4 regions of the Liquorilactobacillus hordei DSM 19519 genome follow, and region 3 is predicted to be linked to each of the others. Evidence: predicted binding sites of a transcription regulator. Region 3 holds the regulator's gene; each other region holds the start of a gene.
What was found. The regulator Rex, encoded in region 3, represses fermentation and respiration genes when NADH is low (regulators of the CRP and FNR family bind a similar motif). The targets are predictions, from matches to a motif close to TTGTGAANTANTTCACAA.
Positions count from the first base shown of each region.

Region 1: pflB (formate C-acetyltransferase) is a predicted target of Rex. The motif match lies at 1,841-1,858, and genes of this name have one in related genera.
Region 2: G6O70_RS03245 (class II fumarate hydratase) is a predicted target of Rex. The motif match lies at 2,055-2,072, and genes of this name have one in related genera.
Region 4: G6O70_RS11035 (GntP family permease) is a predicted target of Rex. The motif match lies at 2,089-2,106, and genes of this name have one in related genera.

Region 1 covers NZ_CP049303.1:1,143,377-1,146,598, reverse strand. The annotation lists gene pflB (formate C-acetyltransferase) at 1-1,669, opposite strand, end outside; gene G6O70_RS06710 (hypothetical protein) at 2,137-3,222, shown strand, end outside.
Region 2 covers NZ_CP049303.1:424,916-428,137, reverse strand. The annotation lists gene G6O70_RS03255 (cation diffusion facilitator family transporter) at 1-836, opposite strand, end outside; gene G6O70_RS03250 (aldo/keto reductase) at 1,024-1,863, shown strand; gene G6O70_RS03245 (class II fumarate hydratase) at 2,100-3,222, shown strand, end outside.
Region 3 covers NZ_CP049303.1:917,162-920,383, reverse strand. The annotation lists gene G6O70_RS12190 (IS3 family transposase) at 1-811, shown strand, start outside; gene G6O70_RS05650 (redox-sensing transcriptional repressor Rex) at 876-1,529, opposite strand; gene abc-f (ribosomal protection-like ABC-F family protein) at 1,766-3,222, shown strand, end outside.
Region 4 covers NZ_CP049303.1:1,990,624-1,993,845, forward strand. The annotation lists gene G6O70_RS11020 (ABC transporter ATP-binding protein) at 1-608, opposite strand, end outside; gene G6O70_RS11025 (LiaF transmembrane domain-containing protein) at 635-1,336, opposite strand; gene G6O70_RS12260 (LytTR family DNA-binding domain-containing protein) at 1,340-1,636, opposite strand; gene G6O70_RS12265 (hypothetical protein) at 1,543-1,788, opposite strand; gene G6O70_RS11035 (GntP family permease) at 2,122-3,222, shown strand, end outside.

The sequences.
Region 1 (3,222 bases), 230 kb from region 3:
CCTTAAAATCAACTGCAATCCCGTCTTCGTCACGAATAACTTTAACATGCCCGTACTTGATCGCCGAAATCGAATCTGCTGCAACAGATAGTCCTGAAATACCAGTCGCAAATGTTCGATCTAATCTTGTATCTTTAAGAGCCAACTGTGCTGATTCATAATAATATTTATCATGCATATAATGAATGGTATTTAAAGCATTGACATAAACATCAGCTAACCAATCTAACATTGGATCAAATTTCTTCATAAATTCATCATAATCAACGTACTCTGACGAAATTGGTTCATAAGCAGGTCCTACTTGTGCTTTACCAATCTCATCTTTACCACCATTAATTGTGTAAAGTACAGTTTTAGCAAGGTTTGCACGTGCTCCGAAGTATTGAATTCCATCTGCAACTGGTTGTGCTGATACACAACATGCAATTGCATAATAGTCAGTACCCCATTGTTTACGCATTAAGTCATCATTTTCATATTGAATTGTTGAACTCTCAACTGAAACTGCAGCTGCATAGTGCTTAAAAGTATCTGGTAGTTTTTGTGACCACAACAATGTAATATTAGGCTCTGGAGCTGCACCCATATTCTTCAGCGTATTCAGAAATCTGAATGCTGTCTTTGTAACATGATGTTCCCCATCAATTCCCATTCCTGCTAAAGATAATGTTGCCCAAATTGGATTACCTGAGAATAAGGAATTATATTCAGGTGTACGAATGAAGGAAACCATCCTTAACTTCATTGTAAACTGATCAATTAACTCTTGAGCTTCTTTTTCATTCAAAATACCACGTTCAATATCACGCTCAACAAAGATATCAATAAAAGTATCAACTCGTCCAATCGACATTGCAGCCCCATTTTGTTGTTTGATAGCTGCTAGGTATCCAAAATAGAGCCATTGAATTGCTTCTTGCGCTGTTGTAGCTGGTTGAGAAATATCGTAGCCGTATGATGCCGCCATATCCTTAATCTGGTTAAGCGCTCGAATTTGCTCTGAGATTTCTTCTCTCATTTGGATAACACTATCTGTCATCTCTCCATCACCATAATTGTCTAAATCATTTAATTTAGATGCAACTAAGTAATCAATCCCGTAAAGCGCAATTCTTGGAAAGTCACCAACAATTCGACCACGTCCGTATGCATCAGGAAGACCTGTTACAATCTTATAGTGACGTGCTCTTTTAACGTCTGGAGTATAAGCATCAAAAACACCTTGATTATGAGTTTTTGATAAGTCATTGAAAAAGTGTTCTATTTCTGGATCAAGTTTTAATCCGTATGATTCAAGGGCATCCTTTGCCATACGAATTCCACCATATGGCATTAAGGCTTTCTTTAAAGGTTTATCTGTTTGAAGTCCTACAATTTTTTCAAGATTCTTGTCAAGATATCCAGGGCCATGTGAAGTAATTGTCGAAACAACCTTCGTATCTGCATCAAGTACACCACCTGCAGCACGCTCTTTAAGTTTTAAAGCAACCAAACGGTCGTTAAGTTCCTTTGTCTCAGGTGTTGCATCTTCAAGAAATGATTCATTACCATTATATTGTTTAAAGTTTTGTTGAATAAAATCACGGATATCAACCTCTGACTGCCAATTTCCGCCACTAAATCCTTCCCATGCCTTTGGTTCCACTCTCTTCTCAAGTTGTTTCATTGTCAAATGCCTCCTTATTGAAGTTAAACATAGTTTCTATGCAAGCGCTTTCTACAAATGAATGATAGCACTTTTTCTCTTTTTAAGCAATAGTTTTCACAAATTACAAAAAACATTTTAATATTGCTAGCTTTAATCATTATTAGATAGTGCAAAATATAATTTTAACACTTGTATTATAAAGCACAATTAATTTCAAATCCTTATTATTATCTTCTTAAATTAGTTAAGTTATTTTGCTATATGAAACTTAATAAAATAATTAGTTCTCGCCGCTATGCTAAATGTATTAAAAATAGATAGTAAGCTAAAAAACAAATGAAAATACCCGTATTTTCCCTTAATTCTTTCAGAATTGTATCATATCTTTTTAGATGTTTAACTACTATAACATTCATTTATTCTCAATCATATGTTATAGTAGTTAAGTTCCGAATCAAGAAAAATTAAAATTTGAAGGTAATTATATGAATGTATTTTATCAATTTCTACGTAAAAAGTGGTTGCTCTTTCTATTTCTATTTTTTATCATTATTCGCATTATTATTGCACTTAGAATTCCTTTATTTGCTCAAGGAAATGCTGGTGCAGATGACTATCTATATATAGTTTATGCAAAAAGTTTACTTGCCGGCCATTGGCTAGGCTCCTTTAATTCTTTAACACTGGTAAAGTCTATATCATTCAGCCTCTTCTTAGTTATTAACTATGCACTTGGAATTCCATATAGACTTGCCTTAATACTGTATTATTTATTTTCTGTAACAGTCTTATCTTATTCTATATATAAAGTATCCCAAAAAAAAGTACTTTCATATATATTGTTTATTTTTTTATTATATTCGCCAATAATGCTCCATCAGGAAAACATTCAAAAAATATACAGAGGTGGTGTTCTAATAAGTTCAACTATTCTTGTTATTGGGGCATTTATAGGACTATATGCTAGTATTAGGGAAAGAAAAATAAAAATTATCTTTTGGTCAATTCTTTCTAGTATAAGTTTGCCCTTTTTTTACTACCTAAAGGAAGACTCTATCTGGTTGATGCCCTTTGTTGTGATTCTCAGTATATCTTCGATAATAACTGTTATAATTTCAAAATCACAAAATTTTAAAGATCTTTCTCTTCATCTTCTTCTAATTGTTCTTCCAATCTTTTCACTAACTATGGTTAGCCTTTTTTACAAGAATATGAACTACAAATATTATGATGAGTATACTATAACAGATAGATCTGGCACTTATTACAAAGATTTCCTTCATGATCTCCTAGTAATTCAAGAAAGCGAAAAATATCAATCTAATATTTGGATTTCCAAATCTGCAGTTGATAAAGCAGAAAATTATAGTCCCACTCTAAGGAAGTTTTCTGACCAGTTGAATAATTCGTTTACAAATTATTCAACTGGTCAGAGGATAGAATATCCTGGAGATATGATTTTTTGGAAGTTTAGAGATACTTTTAGTACTTTGTACCTTCACAAAAATGGGATATATGCTAACAATTTTTATAAAAAAGTACATAATGAATTGTTGCATGCTTTTAATACG
Region 2 (3,222 bases), 490 kb from region 3:
GCCTGAATTGTTACGTGCCTAATATTGTATTTATCTTTTAATATATTTTCAATACTACTATATATTTTCTCGGTTTCGCTAAGTGGCAAATCTGAAAGGTTAACATGTACAGATGCCATTAACTCATTTTCATTGATTGACCAAGAGTGAAAATGATGAACATCTTTTATTTCTGGGATAGCTAATAAATCATTTTTAACATGATCAACATCAATATCTGGAGAACCTTCCATGAGAATTCTGAATGTCTGCTGGATAATTGGCAGAGACTCGTACGCAATATAGAGCGATACTAAGATAGTGATAACAGGATCAATCCAAGTAAGATTAAAAAAGTAAATAAAAATAGAACCGATTATTACTCCAACTGAGGCAAGAGAATCACTTAACAGATGTAAGTAGGTAGCCTTAATATTAAGATTATTACTTGCCCCAACGTGCAATAAGAGGGCGGCTCCTAGATTAGCAATGAAACTAACGACTGCGACCCAAAACATAATTGCTCCTTTAACAGTTTCGGGATGCTGAATACGATTAATACCTTCAAATAATAAGAATAAAGAGATTAAGATTAGGATGATTGAACTAAGTAAAGCAGTCAAGATTTCTACTCGTCGATACCCGTAAGAGTTTTTGGGAGTGGCTTTTTTATGTCCAATTAGATTAGCAATATAACTCAGAACTATCGAGAAGGTATCGCTGAAATTATGAAATGCGTCAGAAATCAGTGATAGACTTCCAGAAAGCAGTCCGCCCACTAATTCAAAAAAAGTAATTAAAACATTCAGAGTCGTGACTGATAAAAATCTTAAGTTTGTATTTTTAGATTGTTCCATAATTACTACTCCCTCTCTATGACAATATGAGTATATGTTCATATCATCTTAAATATAGCACTGTGAGTTAAGAAAAACAATGAGAATCTATCTTGAACTTTAAGAAAATAAAAAAGAGACTCTTCTGTAGTAATTATTGCAGGTATTTGAGGTATTATCAGTATATAGATAAAAAGGAGGAATATCGATGGAAAAATTCTTTGATTTTGGTAATGGATTGAAAGTTAACCGTTTGGGGTATGGAACAATGCAATTACCTGGAAAAGGTGTTTGGGGTCCTGCCACAGACGTTAATAACGCTGTGGAGGTAATCACAACTGTAATTGATCATGGAGCTGATTTTATTGATACTGCTGATTCATATGGCCCGTTCTTTGCTAATCTTTATTTGAAAGAAGCATTAAAACAACGTCCTAATAAGAATGTAATGGTAGCCACAAAAGTTGGTTTTACTAGACAAGGGCCAGGACAGTGGACTCCGAATGGACGTCCAGATTATCTAAGGCAACAAGTCGAATTAAACTTATTTTCGTTAGGATTGAAGCAAATTGACCTTTTGCAACTTCATAGAATTGATAAAACCGTTCCGCTTGAAGATCAGCTTGGGGTTTTAAAGGAATTACAGAATGAAGGAAAAATAAAGCACATTGGATTGAGCCAAGTTTCAATTTCAGAAATTCAGGCAGCACAAAAAATTGTTCCAATCGTATCCGTTCAAAATAGATATAATTTGATAGATCGTGCTGACGAGGATGTATTGAAGTTTGCTGAGGAAAAACATTTAGCCTTTATTCCTTGGTTCCCACTGGCAACAGGGAAGTTAAGTGAAGATGGAAGATTATTAAAGATAGCAGATAAATATGGTGCAAGTCCTTCACAGATTGCATTAGCATGGTTACTGAAGAAGAGTCCAGTAATAATGCCAATTCCCGGAACTAAGTCAAAAGAACACGCAGTTCAGAATTTAAAAGCGGCTGAAATTGAATTAACAGATGCAGAATTTAAAGAGCTTGAAAATATAAAATAGTTGTCATGAGTGGGAGTGTGACATAAGTCGGGAAAATTTGAGTACTAACCCGAAATTATGAACATAGCGAGTACTTTGCTATGAGTAATTCGAAGTTAGACGGAGAATTTTGACTTATGGAACACGTTTATATGGAATAATTAGCGAGGTTGGGTTAAAATTTAACTTTTGGCACAGCCTCGTAATATTGATTGTGCAAGAATTAACAATCTTTTAGTGGAGGGACTGGCGGTAAAATGGATTTTAGAATTGAGAGCGATACAATAGGGCCTGTAAATATTCCAGTAGACGCTTTGTGGGGAGCACAAACGCAGAGAAGTCGGCAAAATTTCAAGGCAGGGAATAAAATGCCATTAGATGTGATTAGAGTATTATTGATAATTAAAAGATCAGCTGCAGTGGCTAACTGTCAATTAGGAAAAATGACTAAAGAAAAAAGTGACTTAATTGTTAAAGCCGTAGATACTTTGTTACGACTTGAGAATTCGGAGTTAAGACGAGATTTTCCATTGCGGGTATATCAAACTGGATCTGGAACGCAAACCAATATGAATGTTAATGAGGTTATTGCGCATATGGCAAAGAAGCTTGACGCCAGTCTAGAGATCTTACCAAATGATGATGTTAATATGGGACAGAGTTCTAATGATGTTTTTCCTACTGCAATGAATATTGCAGCAATGCAGGCTTTGAAGCATGTAATTGAGGAAGTTCAAAAATTAACAGATGAATTGAAGAACAAACAAAGACTTTATTGGGAGACCGTGAAGATTGGGAGAACTCATCTACAAGATGCGACTCCATTAACTTTTGGTCAAGAAATCAGTGGTTGGGTTAGCATGCTAGAACATGACTTAGAATTCATCAATAGCACAAAGGATAGTTTGTACGAGTTACCTCTTGGGGGAACTGCAGTAGGAACAGGATTGAACACGACAGTAAAATTTACTGAGATAGTAAATACTGAAATTAATAATTATTATCATAGTAGTTTTAATGTGAAAAATAATAAGTTTTATGGGTTAGCAGCACATTCAGCAATAAATGCGGTGCATGGAACGTTAAAAACATTAGCTGCTGACTTACTTAAAATTGCGAATGATGTTAGATTCTTAGCAAGTGGTCCTCGTGCGGGATATGGTGAATTAAATATTCCTGCCAATGAACCTGGCTCATCAATCATGCCAGGAAAAGTTAATCCAACACAAGCTGAAGCATTAACCATGGCAGCCGTGCGTGTTATAGGTAATGATACGGTGATTTCAGTTGCAGCTTCTCAGGGTAATTTTGAAATGAATGTTTATAAGCCTTTGATTATTGATGCATTTTTAGAATCCGTGAGCCTATTGACACTTACCG
Region 3 (3,222 bases):
TAGCACGTACTATTACACTAAGCACAGTCAGGGACGAGAATATGAGAATGACCAGGTTATCCAAGCCATTGATGAAATTCGGCAAACAGATGCCAAGTATACTCAAAAATACGGTTACCGTCGCATAACGTTAGTTATGCATGAACAGGGATTTAAAGTTAATCATAAACGCGTCCTCCGAATTATGAAGGAGCAAGGCTGGACATGTCAGGCCTTTAATAAGCAAACTCGCAAATATAACTCATACAAAGGAACTGTTGGTAGAATAGCCAAAAATAAGTTACACCGTCGATTCAAGACAGATCGACCATATCAAAAACTCGTCGCCGACGTTAGTGAATTTCGATACGGTCAGATGAGTCAAAGTGAGCGAATCTATTTAGAACCCATCATGGATTTATTTTCGGGTGAAATTTTGGCATTTAACATTAGTGCACACCCAACTCTTGAATTTGCGTTGAAACCACTAAAAGAAGCATTAGATGGATTACCTGAGCTTCCTTATAGAACAACGGTACACACAGATCAAGGATTTCAGTATCAACATAAACAGTGGCAAAAAACGCTTAAAACTCATCATACCTTTCAGAGTATGTCCCGTAAGGCTACCTGCTTAGATAACGCCGCCATGGAATCATTTTTTCATCTCATGAAAGCAGAGATGATGGATGAACACTTCGAAAATTCAGAGAGTCTCGCGCAAGCGATGACTGAATGGATTGAATTTTATAATAACCGTAGAATCAGGACCAAACTAAAAGGCAAGTCACCGGTACAATACCGAGAACTTGCCAATCAGTTAGCAGCTTAATTTAGTTGTCCAAACTTGTGGGTTCACTTCATCAGCAAAAACCTTGGCAAAGCTTTTTTTCATGTTAGTCTAGTAGATTTTCTTCCTCATCACCAAACTTATTTAAAAAATAAATTAGTGTTTGTAATTCATTTGTTAAATCAACATTTTGAACTCTTACGGTGTTAGGAACTGTAATTCTAAGTGGTGTAAAATTAAGAATTCCTTTGATTCCAACTTCAACAAGTTCATTTGTAACTTGTTGAGCAACGCTAGATGGAACAGTTAAAATTACAATTTCGATTTGTTGAACAGTTAACTGTTCTTTCATATCGGCCATATCATAAACTGGCACACTACTTTGAATCGTTCCCGTAATATCTTGGTTAATATCAAAAGCTGCACTAATACGTACATTGTTGCTCTGATGGAAGTTATAATTTAAAAGGGCATGTCCCAAATTACCGACACCAATCAAAGCTACATTGGTTAATTGATCTTGGTTCAAAGTCTTTTTAAAGAAAGCGAGCAAACTATCAACATCATAGCCATATCCTCGTTTTCCTAGCGCACCGAAGTACGAGAAGTCTCTCCTAATTGTTGCAGAATCAACCTTAACGGCATCTGCAAGTTCAGTTGATGAAATTCTTTGCTTCCCTGCATCTGATAAAAAATGTAAGTAGCGATAATAAATTGGCAGTCTTTTGGCTGTCGCATGAGGAATTTTTGATGTTACCATTTTTTGGCTCCTTTCACTAATAAATGATTCAGTCTTTTTATGTAGTATAACACATTCCTTGTGAAATTACGCATTTAACTATCTTCACAAGCAATAATATTGTACCCTATATTTTACCGTATCCATGCTACACTAAAATACATTCACTTGCAATAGAATGCACATTCACTTGCTCAATTTCACAAGAATTATAAATGATATAATATTCATATTTTAATATTCAAGAGGTGTTTTTTATGATTTTACTTCAAGTACAAAATGTTGAAAGGTTATTTGGAAGCGATGTTCTCTTTGAAAGAGTTAACCTTGATGTTCAAGAAAATTCAAGAATTGCCCTTGTTGGACGCAATGGCGTTGGCAAGTCGACTTTAATAAAAATGATTGTTGGTCTGCAATCACCTGATAATGGACAAATTACTAAAAATAAAAATATGACTATTGGATATTTGGCACAGGATAATGGCTTGAATTCTTCAAACAGCATCTATGCTGAAATGCTCACTGTTTTCAATGATTTAAAGAAAATGGAAATAAAAATGCATGAACTAGAAAATGAAATTGCAACTTTTGATCACTTAACTCAATCACAAACAAAGTATGATACACTTCTTAGCAGTTATGATCAATTAACACATAATTTCAAAGAAGCAAACGGTTATGGTTATGAATCAGAAATTCGAGCTGTTTTACATGGCTTTAGATTCTACGAAGAAGACTTTTCTACCATTATCGGTACTCTATCGGGCGGTCAAAAAACGCGACTTGCTCTTGCAAAGCTATTACTTGAAAAAAATGATTTACTGATACTTGATGAACCTACCAACCATCTAGACATTGAAACCCTCAGTTGGCTTGAAGGCTACTTGCAATCTTACTCTGGCGCCCTTTTAATTATCTCGCATGATCGTTATTTTCTTGATAAAATCTCTAAGGAAGTCTATGAGCTAACATCTAGTGGAACTGATCATTATCAGGGAAACTATTCCTTCTATATCCAAGAAAAAGCAAAACGCTTCCAGCAAAAAATGAAGCAATACGAAAAACAACAAGAAGAAATTGAAAAGCTTGAAGATTTCGTTGCTCGCAATATTGTACGTGCATCAACAACAAAACGAGCACAAAGTCGCCGGAAACAACTTGAAAAAATCAATCGCCTAGAGCGACCCACAGATGGTCAACAAGAACCACATTTTCAATTTACAGCAGAAAGACAAAGTGGCAATATTGTCCTAAGTGTCGCCAATGCTTTCATTGGTCATGATGATAAACCAATATCAGGTCCAATTAATATTGATCTGCGGAAGCATCAAATGATGGCAATTGTAGGTAGTAATGGTATTGGTAAGTCGACCCTATTAAAAAGTATCCTTAATAAAATTCCTCTAATCAGTGGCGAATATTCATTTGGAACAAATGTTGATACCGGATACTACGATCAAGAATTAAAGAATCTACATGCTAACAAGACTGTATTGAACGAGTTGTGGGACGACCATCCTACTACTCCTGAAAAAGATATTAGATCTATTCTAGGAAGCTTTCTATTCTCTGGGGATGATGTTAAGAAAGTCGTTCACAATCTTTCAGGTGGTGAAAAAGCTCGCTTATTGCTGACCAAACTAGCATTTAACCATGACAATTTTCTAATTTTTGATGAACCTACTAACCACCTAGACATTGATAGTAAAGAAGT
Region 4 (3,222 bases), 1.1 Mb from region 3:
ACTCGAATTCCTTGCATTGACTCCTTTGCAACAGTGTTCATTCGATCTAACCATTTCTGAAATCTTGCAAATAAGTCACCCATATGCGAGAAAACAGATCCAGTTAAAGCTAATATCAAGACAATCATTAAAATCTCAATCCACCACAATCTAGGAATTGTAATGATTCCTAGAATAAAGGCTCCTATAAAAAGCAAAGGGATTCGCAACAACTGTGTCAATATTGTCATTACCAAATTCAGAATCTGATTCATATCATTAATTAAACGTACAACTAGACTCCCAGCTGAAAACTTTTCGATGTTTCCAAACGAAAAGCCTTGAATCTTAGTGTATAAATCTGCTCTTAAATCCGTCGTAACTGACTGTGCTACTTTAGCAGAAAAAAAGGTACTTGCAATTCCTGCAATGATACCGATTACTGCTAGAACAATCAATTGAACTCCATAATCATAAACTTCGTTGCGATTATTTGCGATAATTGCCTTCATAATTGTCTGTAAGAGTTTTGGTTGCCACAAGGTACTGCCAGCAAGTATAATCACCGAAATAATGGCTCCAATTATTGATAAATAATTATTTTTCAAATAGGGTTTTAAAATTTCCATATAAACTTTCACTCCTAAAATAGTTATTAAATGTATCTAATCTTTAATTCTGATAAATTCAGATTTCCATTGATATAAACTTTCTTCTCAAAAACATTTTCCTCTTCCTGTCCAGTATTGACTTCACTAAAAACACTATTGATATTAACAAAAACTTTCCATTCCCTAGGGAAGAATAACATTATTTCACTTAATGAACCATTAATAAATATATTTGCCTCATCATTTTGAAGTTCAACATTGTCAAAATATATTTTTAAAGATGCAAATCTTGCATTAATAGCAACCCGTTCCAGATTACTTGCTTTTACATACCTGACACTACTAGACATACTCTCATTAATTTTTATTTTTTTTTCAGAAGTATCTGTCTCAAACGAACTTATTTTGTGTTTCCAATTCCAGTCCCACTTCTTATTCCTACCAAAAGATTTAAAAATCATTGACAGCCCTACACTTACCAAACCGGCAACTAAAATAATCGTCCAAGTTCCTAGCGCCTGAACACCCAGTTCTTTAGCATACAATATTACCAAAAAGGCTATGGAAAAAACAGTTTGTGAGATTCTTCTATATCCAATCCCTTGTGCCAATAAAAATACAAATAAAACTGTAAGTACGATTGTCCAAAACTTAAAATGAAAACTAATAATCTCTAACTTAGTTGAAACAAGTAGTGTCGCAAATATCAAAATTAAAATTCCTAAAAAAAATCGTTTTGTTTTCATATCTTATTCTTCCCTGCTTTCTAATCTTCTTTTTGTATCTTTAACATATCTTCGTGAAACATATACTTGTTTATAGGATTCATGAAAAGCAATCAAATTACCTGTTAAACTGCGTGTTAAAGTGTACACTGCATCTAAATTAATAATTGTTGATTTAGAGACTCTCATGAAGTTTTGTGGCAATAACTTTTCAAGTTCATACAACCTTAAATGCGTCTCAAATAAATCGTTCTTTGTGTGTGCATTAACAATTCTGTCATCATTTTCAAAAAAAGGATACTTGCACTGCTTATGTAAAATTCCGTTGCTCCTTGAAACAACTTAATTTTCTTATTAATTATTTTTCTTAAAATCTCTTCATACAATTTTTTAATATCGTTAGTTTGCTCAGCTGCCCGAATGACCACTTCAGTTTCTTTAACTTCATTGTCAATTTCTACTCTAATCTTCATAAGAATCTTTACCCTTCGAATTAAGTACATCATATGTTTTTAAAAAGGTAAACTGATTTTACACAAGCGGTCGTTTTTTATGTTTAAAGTGCTTATTTTAATAAAATCGGATTTAATTTCTTTCTCTCACATTTTTCTTATTTATAATTTTTCTTAAGCATTTGTGATTAAATTAACTTTTAAAAATGAAAATAATTTACTATCCAAGTATACATTTTCCATTATAAATGCTAATTTAAAAGAAAAAAATAGCTTGTAATTATTCTCACATATGAGTACAATTAATCCTGTTGTTTATTTTTGATATTTTTTTCACAATTAGGAGGTTTTTAAATGAGTTCCACACTTACAATTTCTTGGTGGGCAGCATTAATTGGTTTAGCAATTGCCATTATTTTAATTCTAAAAAAGGTTAATCCTGTATATTCACTGATTCTGGGTGCCATAGTTGGTGCTTTACTCGGTGGAGCAAATCTTGTCCAGACCATTAATATTTTGATTCAAGGTTCGCAAAGCGTGATGGGAACTGTTTTGCGTGTTCTTGCAGCAGGAATGTTAGCTGGTGTAATGATGGAATCAGGTGCAGCTGACACAATTGCTCGTGCAATTGTTACTAAGCTAGGTGATCATTTTGCACTTTTTGCATTAGCTCTAGCAACAATGGTCATTACGGCCGTTGGTGTTTTCATTCCGGTTGCCATCTTAATAGTTGCGCCAATTGCTTTAGAAGTTGGTCAGCGTATGAACATTTCAAAATTATCTTTACTAATCGCTCTTTCTGGAGGTGGAAAAGCAGGAAACATAATCTCACCTAATCCCAATACAATTGCCGCTGCAAAGGGCTTTAATCTACAGCTAAGTCAAGTTATGATTGCTGATTTAATTCCTGCAATTTTAGCCCTTGCTATGACAATCTTTATCGCAAATCTGCTTAAGAAAAAGGGTACGATGATAACAGAACGTGATTTTGAATTACCTAGCAGTTCAAAATCACTTCAAAAACTGCCAACTTTAAAAACTGCACTCGTAACTCCATTAGTAGCAGTCATCTTACTATTACTAAATCCAATTGGTTCACTACTGCACATTAATTTTCTAACTAATTTGAACCTTGATGCACTTTACATCCTTCCATTTGCTGCGATTGTTGGTACAATTGCTATGAAACAAGGAAATAAAATCCGCGAATATGCAGCTGCTGGGATAAACCGAATGACAGATGTTGTTCTCATTTTAATTGGTGCTGGTACAATTGGAGCAACAATTACCTCTTCAAATTTACCAGAACAAATTATTAATTTAATTAAAATTAGCCATATTTCAGGTGTTTTACTAGCGCCATTATCAGGTATTTTAATGGCAGCTGCTTCTGCTTCAACTTCAACTGGTGTTATCCTGGCAACAGGGTCATTTTCAAAAGCAATTCTCGGTTTC